DNA from 2 places in the Rhizobium sp. Pop5 genome. Region 1 is predicted to be linked to the other one. Evidence: predicted binding sites of a transcription regulator. Region 1 holds the regulator's gene; the other holds the start of a gene.
The links. The regulator PhoB, encoded in region 1, activates phosphate uptake and scavenging genes when phosphate is short. The targets are predictions, from matches to a motif close to TGTCATNNANCTGTCAT.
Positions count from the first base shown of each region.

Region 2: NE852_RS22600 (DUF1045 domain-containing protein) is a predicted target of PhoB. The motif match lies at 4,075-4,091, and genes of this name have one in related genera.

Region 1 is NZ_CP099399.1:140,563-147,696, reverse strand. Features, by position in the region: gene NE852_RS02900 (Hsp33 family molecular chaperone) at 1-104, opposite strand, end outside; gene argF (ornithine carbamoyltransferase) at 195-1,109, opposite strand; gene NE852_RS02890 (aspartate aminotransferase family protein) at 1,128-2,327, opposite strand; gene NE852_RS02885 (GcrA family cell cycle regulator) at 2,753-3,286, shown strand; gene phoB (phosphate regulon transcriptional regulator PhoB) at 3,462-4,145, opposite strand; gene phoU (phosphate signaling complex protein PhoU) at 4,293-5,006, opposite strand; gene pstB (phosphate ABC transporter ATP-binding protein PstB) at 5,051-5,866, opposite strand; gene pstA (phosphate ABC transporter permease PstA) at 5,882-7,134, opposite strand, start outside.
Region 2 is NZ_CP099399.1:4,181,065-4,188,198, reverse strand. Features, by position in the region: gene phnC (phosphonate ABC transporter ATP-binding protein) at 1-668, shown strand, start outside; gene phnD (phosphonate ABC transporter substrate-binding protein) at 756-1,661, shown strand; gene phnE (phosphonate ABC transporter, permease protein PhnE) at 1,730-2,689, shown strand; gene phnE (phosphonate ABC transporter, permease protein PhnE) at 2,697-4,040, shown strand; gene NE852_RS22600 (DUF1045 domain-containing protein) at 4,183-4,878, shown strand; gene NE852_RS22595 (alpha-D-ribose 1-methylphosphonate 5-triphosphate diphosphatase) at 4,892-6,031, shown strand; gene phnN (phosphonate metabolism protein/1,5-bisphosphokinase (PRPP-forming) PhnN) at 6,031-6,624, shown strand; gene NE852_RS22585 (GrpB family protein) at 6,639-7,134, shown strand, end outside.

The DNA of each region.
Region 1 (7,134 bases):
TGGACGGCGCGACCGCGCACATCCAGACCCTCCACCTGAAAGGGAACGACGTGGTCATCGCCGGCGAAATCGAACTGGCCGAGGGCGGCTGCAGCTTCTGCCATGGCTTTCACTCCTAATTTTCAGAGCGACGGCCAAGGTGCCCGACGCTCGCGCGGTCGCCAGTTTTTGACTCGGCGACACCAGATTATGGTTCAGATCGCGCCCAGGCACCAAGCAAGAATCGATTTCTGCGCATGAAGACGGTTTTCCGCCTCATCGAAGACCACGGATTGCGGGCCGTCGATCACGTCATCCGTCACTTCCTCACCACGATGGGCGGGCAGGCAATGCATGAACAATGCATCGTTGCCGGCCTTCGCCATTAAGGCCGCATTGACCTGATAAGGCTGGAAGACATTATGACCTCGGGCCCGATGTTCCTGATTCATGGAGACCCAGGTATCGGTCACCACGCAATCGGCGCCGGCGACCGCACGGTCGGCATCATGGCAGAGCATGATTTCGGCGCCCTCATCGCGGGCCCAGTTCAGATAGTGATCCTTCGGCTCGGAACCAAGAGGCACGGCCATGTTCATGCGGTAGCCGAAGCGCGCGGCGCCCTCGACCAGCGAATGCAGCACGTTGTTGCCGTCGCCGGTCCAGGCGATGGTCTTGCCCTTGATCGGGCCGCGGTGTTCTTCGAACGTCATGATATCGGCCATGATCTGGCAAGGATGGGTATCGTCCGTCAACGCATTGATGACCGGCACGGTCGCATGCTCGGCAAGCTCCAGCAGGCGCGAATGCTCGGTCGTGCGGATCATGATCGCATCGACATAGCGCGACAGAACCTTGGCGGTGTCGCCGATCGTCTCGGCGCGGCCGAGCTGCATCTCGGTGCCGGAGAGGAACAGCGTTTCGCCGCCGAGCTGGCGCATGCCGACATCGAAAGAGACGCGGGTGCGCGTCGAGGGCTTTTCGAAGATCATCGCCAGCATCTTGCCGGCCAGCGGCTTGTCGTCCTTGCCGGTTTTGAAGGCCTGCTTGCGGGCGAGCGCATCGTTCATGATGGTTCTGAGATCGGCTGATGTGACCGCCGAAAGATCAAGGAAATGCTTAGGTGTCATATCGTCTTCCTACCTCGTTCAAGCCGTCTTCTTGACCTTGGACGCGCGAATGCTCTCAGCGGCGCGCTCGATGCGGGCAAGGCCCTCGCGGGCTTCCTCGGCGGTGACGACGAGGGGCGGAAGAAGGCGGATAACGTTATCGCCGGCAGGCACGCCGAGCAGATGGGCGGCACGGATCGCCTGCAGCAGTTCGGCTGAGGGGACTGCGGCCTTGACGCCAAGCAACAGCCCCTCGCCTCTGATATCCTCGATCACATCGGGATAACGATCCTTCAACGAGGCGAGGCCCTGGCGGAAAACCAGCGCGACGTCGCGCACATGCTGAAGGAAGCCATCGGCGAGGATGATGTCGAGCACGGCGCTGCCGACGGCCATGGCGAGCGGATTGCCGCCATAGGTCGAACCATGCGTACCGGCCTTCATGCCGGAAGCGGCCTCTGCTGTGGCAAGGCAGGCGCCGAGCGGGAAACCGCCACCGATGCCCTTGGCGACAGCCATGATGTCGGGAGTGATGCCCGACCATTCGTGGGCGAAGAGCTTGCCGGTGCGGCCAACGCCGGTCTGAACTTCGTCGAGGATCAGCAGCAGGCCCTTCTCGTCGCAGATCTGGCGAAGCGCCTTCATGAACTCGTTGGTGGCAGGACGGACACCGCCCTCGCCCTGCACCGGTTCGATGAGGATTGCGGCCGTGGCATCGGTGACCGCAGCGCGGACCGCTTCGATATCGCCGAAAGGCACCTGATCGAAGCCCGGCGCCTTGGGGCCGAAGCCTTCGAGATATTTCTCCTGGCCGCCCGCGGCGATCGTCGCGAGCGTCCGGCCGTGGAAAGCGCCCTCGAAGGTGATGACATGGAACCGCTCGGGATGGCCCTTGGAAAACTGGTAGCGGCGCGCCGTCTTGATCGCGCATTCGAGCGCTTCCGCACCCGAATTGGTGAAGAAAACCTTGTCGGCGAAGGTGGCGTCCGTCAGGCGCTTTGCCAGGCGCTCCTGACCCGGGATTTCATAAATGTTCGAGAGGTGCCAGACCTTGTCGGCCTGCTCCTTCAGCGCGCCCACAACATGCGGATTGCTGTGGCCGACCGATGTGACGGCGACGCCGGCGCCAAAATCGAGATATCGCTCGCCGCTTTCGGTGATCAGCCACACGCCCTCGCCTCGCTCGAACCGCAGCGGGGCACGAGAATAGGTGTCATAAAGCGGCGCGGCTTCAGCCATGGCGCGATCTCCTGATCTAAAAGTTATGGGGCAACTGACTCCGGCTAAGAAACCAGGCCCGAAAAATCAAAAATGCCGCCTCGCGGCGGCAAGCGGTACTATTTCCTTTTCGCGCTGCAATGTCAACAAAACTGCGCCCTTAGCGCATGCAGCAAGCGTGTACAGCGGCATTTCAAGTCTTCAACAGGCATTATTGCAGAAATGACACGCAGGGGCAGCAAGTTGGGGAAAACCCGAAATTCGATTCATCCGGATTCACGCGACTCTTGTCACGGAGTCAGCCTCACACTAGGTTAAAGTTCAATTACTAGACTGCATGCGGCGGAACTAGTCACCAAAATTGATCAGGCGTTTCTTGTTTCGGAGGCTTCCGGGACAACGGTGAGGGATTCTGCCATCACCAACGCAAAAGGTGGAGACAGGGCATGAACTGGACAGACGAGCGGGTCGAAAAACTCAAGAAGCTTTGGTCCGAAGGGCTGAGCGCCAGCCAGATCGCGGCGCAGCTTGGCGGAGTGAGCAGGAATGCTGTCATCGGCAAGGTTCATCGACTGAGCCTTCCGGGCCGCGCCAAGGCCGGCGGCACGGCCACGACGGCGCGAGCGCCCAAGCGTACTACGTCGGCGCCGCGCGCCCCGAACTATGCCTCGCGCATCGCCACCCGCACCGTTACCCGCCAGCAGGGCGCAACGATGCTGAAGGAAGAGATCGAGATCGAAACGATCGAGGAAATGGAATACGTGCCGAAGGGCAACGTGGTTGTGCCGATTTCCCGCCGTCTCGGCCTGACGGAGCTTACCGAGCGCACCTGCAAGTGGCCGGTCGGCGATCCGCTGAAGGAAGACTTCCATTTCTGCGGCTGCGAATCCCCCGACAACTCGCCCTATTGCAGCTATCATCAGCGGCTTGCCTACCAGCCGGTCAACGAGCGCCGCAGGGCAGCAGCCCGCGTCAGCTGAGCGTGTGACATCGCTGGACATCAGAAACGGGCCGAGCGGCCCGTTTTTTTATGGAGCTTTACGGAAGCTCAGGTTTTGGATTGTCGATCAAGTCGGCGCGTGCAGACCCTCGGCAGAATGGCGAGGATGACATCGCGGGTTTTGCCAGGATTGTCAGCGGTTAGAATGGAAGCCCTCAGGCTTCCATCGAATAGCCGGCGCCGCGGACGGTGCGGATAACGTCCTGCATGTTGGAAAAGTTCAGCGCCTTGCGCAGGCGGCCGACATGGACGTCGACGGTGCGCTCGTCGACATAGATGTCGTGGCCCCAGACGCCGTCCAAAAGCTGCGACCGGGAGAAGACCCGGCCCGGCGACGACATCAGGAATTCCAGCAGGCGGAATTCGGTGGGGCCGAGGCGGACTTCGCGGCTCTTGCGATGGACGCGATGGGTTTCGCGGTCGAGTTCGATATCGCCGCATTTCAGCACCGTCGACAGAACCTCCGGACGGGCACGGCGTAGCATCGCCTTGACGCGGGCGACGAGCTCGGGGGTCGAGAAGGGCTTGACGACGTAATCATCGGCGCCCGTCGAAAGCCCGCGGACGCGCTCGCTTTCTTCGCCGCGCGCCGTCAGCATGATGATCGGCAGGCGCTCGGTTTCCGGCCGCATGCGCAGGCGCCGGCAGAGCTCGATGCCGGAGACGCCGGGCAGCATCCAGTCGAGGATGAGAAGGTCGGGCGTGCGCTCCTGAAGCCTGATTTCGGCTTCGTCGCCTCGAAGGATGGTATCGACCTCGAAACCTTCTGCTTCGAGATTGTAGCGAAGAAGCACGCTGAGCGCTTCTTCGTCTTCAACAACTGCAACTCTCGGGATCATGCGTGTCGGTCTCCTCGCGCATGATCCTTAAACCGGGGGTGATTTAAGCAATGCATCCTGCGCAAATTCAGAATTGGCTGCGACCTGTTTGCGCGCCCGGATGGGCGCGCACGCGATCTTCTGGTCCGGGCGACTGGTCCGGAACCGTTATTCCGTAACCGCGCCAACGGTGTTGGCGCTGTCGTCCTTCGGACGATCACCTTCCGGCTGTGCGCCGGTTGCCATGTAGTAGATCGTCTCGGCGATGTTGGTGGCGTGGTCGCCGATGCGCTCGATGTTCTTGGCACAGAAGAGAAGATGCGTGCAGCTCGTGATGTTGCGCGGATCTTCCATCATGTAGGTGAGGAGTTCGCGGAACAGCGACGTGTACATCGCGTCGATCTCGTTGTCGCGTTCGCGGATCGCATTCGCCTTGTCGGCGGCGCGCGTCGTGTAGACGTCGAGCACTTCCTTGAGCTGGACGAGCGCCAGTTCGGACAGATGCTCCAGGCCGCGGGCGAGCTTGCGGGGAACGCCGGTGCTCTGGACGGCGATGACGCGCTTGGCGGTGTTCTTGCCGAGGTCGCCGACGCGTTCGAGATCGGCGGCGATCCGGATCGAACCCATGATTTCGCGCAGGTCCGAGGCCATCGGCTGACGGCGGGCGATGGTGACGATCGCCTTGTCGCCGATCTCGCGTTCGGCGTGATCGAGGATCACGTCGTCGGAGATGACTTTCTGCGCCAGCGCGGTATCGCCGTTGACGAGAGCGCGGACGGATTCGCTGACCATCTGCTCGGCCAGGCCGCCCATTTCGGAAATCCGCCTGGACAGGAACTTCAGATCATCATCATAAGCGGAAAAAATATGTGTCGATGCCATGGGGCTTTATCCTCGAATAACGGGAAGGCTTCGTGTCGCCAAAATCAGCCGAAGCGACCCATGATGTAGTCCTGGGTACGCGGATCGTCCGGATTGGTGAACATCTTGTCGGTGTCGTTCTCCTCGACGAGATTGCCGAGGTGGAACATGGCGGTGCGCTGCGAAACGCGCGCGGCCTGCTGCATGGAGTGCGTAACGATGACGATCGTGTAATTTTCGCGCAGCTCGTGGATCAGCTCTTCGACCTTGGCGGTGGCGATCGGGTCGAGCGCCGAGCAGGGCTCGTCCATCAGGATGACTTCGGGGCTGACGGCGACGGCGCGCGCAATGCAGAGGCGCTGCTGCTGACCGCCCGACAGGCCGGTGCCGGATTCGTGCACGCGGTCTTTGACCTCGTTCCAGAGGCCGGCGCGCTGCAGGCTGGTCTCGACGATCTGGTCGAGATCGGCCTTCGACTTGGCAAGGCCATGGATGCGCGGGCCGTAGGAGACGTTCTCATAGATCGACTTCGGGAACGGGTTCGGCTTCTGGAAGACCATGCCGACGCGGGCGCGAAGTTCGACGACGTCGATATCGGGATCATAGATATCGTCGCTGTCGAGCGTGATCTTGCCGGTGACGCGGCAGCCGTCGATCGTGTCGTTCATGCGGTTAAGGCTCCGCAGGAAGGTCGACTTGCCGCAGCCCGAGGGGCCGATCAGCGCGGTTACGGTGTTTTCGCGGATGTTCAGGTTCACGTCGAAAAGCGCGCGCTTCTCGCCATAGTAAACCGAGACATCCTGGCCGATCATCTTATAAGGGACGTTGCTCATCTTCCGATCCAGCGCCTTTTCAACTGCTGCTTCCGTCAACATGTTCATGATGTTTAACTCCGTTTACCAGCGGCGCTCGAAGCGACGACGCAAGAGGATGGCGCCCATGTTCATGACGATCAGGAACAGGAGCAGGACGATGATGGCACCCGAAGTACGCTCCACGAAGGCACGTTCGGCCTCGTTTGCCCACATATAGACCTGTACGGGCAGAGCCGTCGAGGGATCGAGCGGTGTCGCCGGCGCGTTGGCGACGAAGGCGACCATGCCGATGAGCAGCAGCGGCGCGGTCTCACCGAGCGCATGCGCCAGGCCGATGATCGTGCCTGTGAGAATACCGGGCATTGCGAGCGGCAGGACGTGGTGGAAGACCATCTGCATTTTCGAGGCGCCGAGGCCGAGGGCTGCGGCGCGGATCGACGGCGGCACGGCGCGCAGAGCCGCACGCGTCGCGATGATGATCGTCGGCAAAGTCATCAGCGTCAGCACCAGGCCACCGACCAGCGAAGCCGAACGCGGCATGCCGACGAAGTTGATGAACACGGAAAGACCGAGCAGACCATAGACGATGGAGGGAACGGCGGCGAGGTTGTTGATGTTGACCTCGATCAGGTCCGTCAGCCGGTTCTTCGGCGCAAACTCCTCGAGATAAATCGAGGCGGCAACGCCGATCGGCAGCGAAAGTGCCAGAACGATCAGCATCAGGTAGAGCGAGCCGATGAGGGCGACGCCGAGGCCTGCGGCCTCCGGACGGCTGGAGTTGCCGTTGACGAAGAGGCCGGTGTTGAACTGCTTATGGAGAGCGCCGCTCGCCTTCAGCTCGTTCATCCAACCAACCTGCTTGTCGTTGACCTTGCGGTTCTTCTCATCGACCGAGAGATCGATCTGGCCCTTGTTGGCGCTATCGACATTAGCGTCCGCGAGCACCGTGACATTGACGGTCTTGCCGATGATCGACGGGTCGGCGACGACCATGTCGCGCAGTTGGATCGGCGCGCCCTTGGAGAGCATGGCCGTTGCGTCGCGCACGTCAGGCTTGCTTGAGGCATTGATGTTCAGTTGCTTGACGATCGCGTCACGCAGCAGAACCGGGTAGTTGGCGGCGACCAGAACCGAAGGGTCGGTCGCACGCTTGTTGTTCGGGTCGATCGTCTTCTCGGTGAATTCGATCGGCAGCGTGATCGCCGTCTGCTGGAAGGCGGTGTAGCCCTTGCCGATCACCGTCCACAGCAGGATGAAGAGGAAGACGAGGCCGAAAGCGATGGCGGCGATGCCGTAGGCCTGGAACCGGCGCTCGGCGGCGTAGCGGCGCTTGA
Region 2 (7,134 bases), 390 kb from region 1:
TTGCCGGCGTCGAGGTTTCCGGGCTTCGCGGCCGGGCGCTGCGCAACTGGCAGCGCGATTGCGCGATGATCTTCCAGCAGTTCAACTTGGTACCGCGCCTCGACGTTTTGACCAATGTCATGCTTGGCCGCCTCAACCACCGCTCGACGCTTCTGAGCCTGCTCAACATCTTCACGCGCGAAGAGCGCGTGCATGCGATCGCCGCACTCGAACGCCTCGGCATCGAGCAGACGGCACTGCAGCCGGCGGGTACGCTTTCCGGCGGCCAGCAGCAGCGCGTGGCGATCGCCCGCGCACTGATGCAGAACCCCAAGATGGTGCTTGCCGACGAGCCGATCGCCTCGCTCGACCCGCTGAACGCCAAGATCGTCATGGATGCGCTGCGCGATATCAACGAGCGCGAGGGCATCACCGTCATCACCAACCTCCACACGCTCGATACCGCCCGTAATTATTGCGAGCGCATCGTCGGCATGGCCGGCGGCCGTGTCGTCTTCGACGGCAAGCCCTCGGAGCTGACGGCCGAAGCGGTGAAGGAAATCTACGGCACGGGCAAGGACGGCGCCGGCATCGACGAAACGATGACCTCGACCTCAATCAATATCGCTCCCGAGAGCGCCGACAATCAATCCGCCGGCGTCCAACCGCTGGCATTGGCCGGTCTCTGACAGAGGCGGCCGCGATCGAACGCCCGCGTCAAGGGCACACTTCTTCGTAACGGAAAGCCGGGGACACCGGTCAACAGGAGAGAACGCATGTTGAAGAAAGCACTCTTTGCGGCAACGGCGCTGTTCGCGCTCGCCGGCGCCGCCAATGCTGCAGACCTCAAGGAATTCCGCATCGGCATCCTCGGCGGCGAGAACGAAACCGACCGCCTGCGCAACTATGCCTGCCTCGCCGACCATCTGAAGCAGGAATTCGGCTTCGAGAAGGTTTCGCTATTCCCGGCCGCCGACTATGACGGCGTCATCCAGGGCCTGCTCGGCGGAACGCTCGATTTCGCCGAACTCGGCGCTTCCGGCTACGCAGCCGTCTACATCAAGGATCCGAAGGCCGTTACGCCGATCCTGACGACGCAGCAGAAGGACGGCTCGACGGGCTACCACTCGATCGGCCTCGCTCTCAAGTCTTCCGGCATCAAGACCATCCAGGACGCCAAGGGCAAGAAGCTCGGCTACGCCGATCCGGACTCCACCTCGGGCTATCTCGTTCCGCTGACGCAGATCCCGAAGGACACGGGCATGCCGAACGACAAGTTCTTCGCCTCGACCCAGTTCAACGGCGGCCATGAGAACAACCTTCTTGCCGCTTACGACGGCAAGGTCGATGTCGCCGTCGACGATTCCTCGGGCATCGGCGATTTCAAGGACGGCTACACCTCCGGTACCTTCCGCAAGGAAGTCGACAAGGGCGCCGTCGATCCGAACAAGCTGGTCGAAGTCTGGCGTTCGCCGCTGATCCCGAACGGCCCGCTCGTTGTTCGCAACGCTCTCGGCCAGGACTGGCAGACGAAGCTCGCAGCCTTCTTCACGGCCCTGCCGGAAAAGGATCACAAGTGCTTCGCAGCCATCGAAGGCGGCGATTACAAGGGCTACGCTCCCGTCAAGCACGACTTCTACAACACCGTCGTCGAAGTCCGTAAGGCTGCCATCGGCGGCTGATCGGCCTTTGGAATGCGGGGGGCGGCCGGAAAACGGCCGCCCTTTCTTTGTAACCGGGCGGGGCGTCCATGACTATTGCCGATACACAGCCGCACATGCAGAGCACTGAGGAGATCGGCACCGCCTGGGGCCGGATGGTCGCCAAGCGCCGCTTCTATACCGTGCTCGGCCTGGTTATCCTCATTGCGGCTTTCGTGAGCTCCGTCCGCTTCGCCGACGAGAGCAATGCCGGCCATTTCTTCGAGCGCCTGCCGCATCTCTTCGATTTCCTGAGCTGGCTCATTCCCAAGGATTGGAACGACGTCTGGCGCGCGCTGTTCGACATGGCGAGCGTCAACGACAAGGGCGGAGAGGAATTCAATTTCGACAAGGGCCGTGTCTATATCTGGGGCGCCTTCTACATTCCCGAATATTTCGAGCTGATGATCGTCACGATCAACGTGGCGCTGATCTCGACGATCATCGCCTTCGTCTTTGCCGTTCCCCTGAGCTTCTTTGCCGCCCGCAACCTGACGAATTCATGGCCGCTGCGCGTCTTGACCAAGCGCCTGATGGAATTCCTGCGCGCCTTCCCCGAGATCGTCATCGCCGGCCTGTTTTCGGCGATCCTGTCGATCGGGCCGGTCGCCGCGATCATCGCCATCACCCTGCATACGATCGGCGCGCTCGGCAAACTCTTCTACGAAGTGGCCGAGAATATCGACATGAAGCCGCATGAGGGCATGAAAGCCGTCGGCGCCAACTGGTGGGAGCGTGTGCGTTTCGCCGCCCTGCCGCAGGTGCTGCCGAATTTCACCTCCTATGCGCTGTTGCGGCTCGAGATCAATGTGCGCGCTTCGACCATCATCGGCGCCGTCGGCGGCGGCGGCATCGGCGAGGAGCTGAAGCTTTCGATCTCGCGCGGCTTCGGCGCCAAGACGATGGCGCTCGTTCTCCTGCTCTTCGTGACGATCGTCGCCGTCGACCAGTTCTCCGCATGGCTGCGCCGCCGCCTGGTCGGCGAGCAGGCCTTCCTTCTGCAACATTGAGGCTGCCATGACGGTGATCGACGCAAACCGCATGAACGAGATCGAAGCGCGCTATCCGGAATATTTCCACCGGTCGTTCCGCCAGCGTTTCGGCGGGTTGATGATCCTCATCGCGACGCTGCTCTACGGCCTCTATGCCGTCTGGTTCTTCGACCTGCCCAAGCTCTTCGCCGAAGCTCATTGGGAGCGCGTCGGCATCTATCTCAGCCAATGGGTGAGCTACGACGTTAAGCCGGATTTCCGCATCCAGGACGACGGCTCGATCGAGGTGCGCTATCCCCGTTTCTCGCCGCTCGGCGACAATCCGCACCCGGACTGGGTGGTCAACAATCCCGATGGCAGCATCACCGTCTCCATCAGCGGCACCGGCCGCAGCGTCACCGTTTCGAAAAGCGAAACGATCGTGACCGCGCACGGCCTCAGCGTTCCCGTCGAAGTTTCAGGCGGCGCGCCGAAAGTCGTCGGCCCGGTGCCGAGCTGGATGACGGTCTACGATGACAACGTGCTCGCCGATCTCGGCTTTGCCGGCGACGTCAGCATTTCCGTCGACCGCGTGAAGGTCCGCAAGCGTTTCCTCGGCTGGGCAAATTTCGTCTTCGACACGCAATCGTCCTTCTTCGACAAGCCGGCAAGCGAAGTCCTCAGCCTCATCGTTTCCGGCCCGCGCATCAAGCCCGACCAGTCCAACCTGTCGCTCGCCTTCGACGACATCTGGAACAACAGCGAATGGCAGCATGGCGACGTCTGGACCAAGCTTTTCCAGACGATCGTCATGGCTTTCCTCGGCACGCTGCTTGGCTCGCTCGCCGCCTTCCCACTTGCCTTCATGGCAGCGCGCAACATCACGCCGAACCGCTTCCTGAACCAGGTTCTGAAGCGCTTCTTCGATTTCCTGCGCTCGGTCGACATGCTGATCTGGGCGCTGTTCCTGACGCGCGCCTTCGGTCCCGGCCCGCTTGCCGGCAGCGGTGCGATCTTCCTGACCGAGACGGGCACGCTCGGCAAGCTCTATTCCGAAGGGCTTGAAAACATCGACAACAAGCCGCGGGAAGGCATCAAATCGACCGGCGCTGAGACCGTACTCGTCCATCGTTACGGCATTATGCCGCAGATCGTTCCCGTCATCGTCAGCCAGACGCTCTACCAATGGGAATCGAACGTGCGCGGCGCTACCATCATCGGCGCCGTCGGCGCGGGCGGCATCGGCCTCAAACTCTGGGAGGCGATGCGCACCAATGCCAACTGGGAAAACGTCGCCTACATGGTCATTCTGATCCTGATCGTCGTCTTCCTTTTCGACGCCGCCTCGAATGCGCTGCGCCATCGGCTGATGGGCACAAAAGCGCACTGATCCGCCCGCCAAAAGGCGATGGCGGCGCTGCCGTCATCATCATTCTGTCACGGAAATCTTTTAGCCGGGAACCTGCTTGCGGTACGCCGCCAAATCACTGCACATTGCGCTCCCCGTCTCGACGATCCCCAGGATAAAAGCCTTGCGCTACGCTCTCTATTTTTCGCCGCCGCAGGATGATCCCCTGGTCGGCGCGGCCTCGCTTTGGCTCGGCCGCGACGCTTTCACCGGCGAGACTTATCCCGCGCCGGAACACGAGAAGCTCGGCGCGGCGGAGCAGTTCGAACTGACCGCCGACCCTCGCCGTTACGGTTTTCACGCCACGATCAAGGCGCCATTTTCGCTCGCAGCTTCCGTCACCGAGAAAGATCTCATGACCGTTGCCGAGGATTTTGCCGCCCGTACGCCGGCCTTCGAGATCCCTAAGCTGGTGCTCGGCCAGCTCGGCCGTTTTTTTGCCCTTGTTCCCGGTTCTCTTCATCAACCTCTTCAGGATTTCGCCGCGAAGGTGGTAAAGTCCTTCGAGCCGTTCCGTGCAGCGCTTTCCGAGGCCGATTTAGCGCGGCGCAACCCGGAGAAGCTTAGCGACAGCCAGCGCGCCAATCTGCTGCGCTGGGGTTATCCTTACGTCATGGGGGATTTCGGCTTTCACATGACGCTGAGCGGCCAGGTGCCCGAGACGCGCGCCGAGGTGATGAGAGAAATTCTGGCCAAGCGTTTTGCCGATTTCACCGGCCGGCCACTTTCGATTTCCGGCCTTGCCGTCTTCACCGAGGAGGCGCGCGGCGCCCCATTCAAAGTTCATTCCTGGCTGCCGCTTGCCGGCGCCAAACGCTGAAAGACCTTACGCTATGAGCAAAGAGACCGTGTTTTCCAACGCCCGCATCGTTCTTGAGGATGACATCCTGTCAGGATCGATCCTCATTCGCGACGGCAAGATTGCCGACATCTCGGAGGGCAATTCGGTAGCCGGCGAAGATTTCGAGGGCGATTACATCATTCCCGGCCTCGTGGAATTGCATACCGACCATCTCGAAGGCCATTACCAGCCGCGTCCGGGCATCCGCTGGAACAAGACCGCCGCAGTCCAGGCGCACGACGCTCAGATCGTGACCTCAGGCATTACCACGGTCTTCGACTGCCTGCGCATGGGCGCAGACGAGGACGGCGGCTTCGAACATGGCGAGATGCGCGAGATGGCGGACGCCATCCAGGCGGCGGAGAAGGAAGGCAGGCTGCGCGCCGAACACCTGCTCCATCTGCGCTGCGAGGTTTCGGCGGATAATGTGCTCGAACATTTCGCCGATTTCGAAAACGACCGGCATGTGCGGCTCGTCTCGCTGATGGATCATGCGCCCGGCCAGCGGCAATTCCAGACGATGGATCAATATATCTTCTATTACCAGAAGAAGCGGGGCTTGAGCGACGAGGTGTTTGCCCGTTTCGTCGCCAAACGCCAGGCGGAATCGGCGCGCAATTCGACGCCGCATCGCAATGCCATCGCCAAGGTCTGCGCCGAGCGCGGCATCACGGTCGCAAGCCATGACGACGCGACGCTGTCGCATGTCGACGAGGCGATCGAAAACGGCGTGCGCCTTGCCGAATTCCCGACCAGCTTCGACGCCGCCCGGGCCTCACACGAGCACGGCATGAGCGTGCTGATGGGCGCGCCGAACATCGTGCGCGGCAAATCCCACTCCGGCAACATCGCCGCCCGCGACTTGGCCGAAATGGGCGTGCTCGACGTGCTTTCCTCAGACTACGTGCCGCTCAGCCTGTTACATGCACCGTTCATCCTCGCCGACGAGGTGGAAAGCATCACGCTGCCGAAGGCGATCGCCATGGTGACGTCGACGCCCGCGCGCACCGTCAGCCTCGACGATCGCGGCCGGATCGCAACCGGCCTGCGCGCCGATCTCGTCCGCGTTCATCGCTCGCATGGCGTGCCGGTAACACGCTCCGTCTGGCGCCAGGGACGCCGTGTCGCATGATGCCGTACGAACCCCATCCCGGAGCAGGAGCCGAACGTGGCATCATGGTCGTCGTCGTCGGGCCGAGCGGCGCCGGCAAGGACACGCTGATGAACCTTGCCGCTCGGCATTTCGCCGGCCGCGCCGACGTTCATTTCACCCGCCGCGTCATCACTCGTCACCGGGACGCCGGCGGCGAGGATCATCTCTCCGTCTCCCTCGAAGGCTTTGCGGCCATGGAGCAATCAGGCTCCTTCGCCGTCTGGTGGGAAGCGCACGGCCTGAAATACGGCATTCCGGCCGAAGTCTCGGTGGCGCTGTCGCGAGGCCATGTCGTCGTCGCCAACGGTTCGCGTTCCGCGCTTCACCGTTTCCAGGCGGCCTTCCCACGACTCAAGGTCATCAATGTCACTGCAAGCGCAGAGGTGCTGGCCGGCCGGCTGGAGGCGCGCGGACGTGAAACGCATGAGGACATCATGGCACGGCTTGCCCGCGGTCCGCTGACGGTGCGTGGCGACTACGATGTGACGGAGCTCGACAATAGCGGCTCGCTCGAAGAGGCCGAGAAGAAGATGGTCGCGATCCTCGACGGACTGCTGGCCGAGGTGCACTGACCAAGAGGAAGCAAATGCGCGCCATCAAAGTGGTCGACTATGATCCCTCCTGGCCGCGGCTCTTTGCCCAAATCAGTACCGAGGTCGCTGCCTTGCTCGGCAGCTTCGTGCTTTCCATCGACCACATCGGCAGCACGTCGGTCCCCGGCCTCGCCGCCAAGCCGAAGATCGACCTCGATGTCGTCGCGATCTCCGATGAGGTTCTGCCGATGGCGATCGACGCGGTCAGCGCTACCGATTTCGTCTTCCATGGCGATATGGGGGAGAAACGCTGGGCCTTTACTCGAAATCACGACGCTTATGGCCTCAGGCTCTATCTTTGCGGCCCCAATAATCGCGCCCATGGGGAGCGGATCGTGTTTCGCGACTATCTCCGGGATCACCCCGAAAGGGCCACAGCCTACGCCGAGCTGAAACGCCGGCTGGCTGCGGAAGCAGGCGGCGATTGGGATTCCTACACGGGCGGCAAAACCGCATTCGTCAGCGAGACGCTGCGATTGGCAAGCTTGA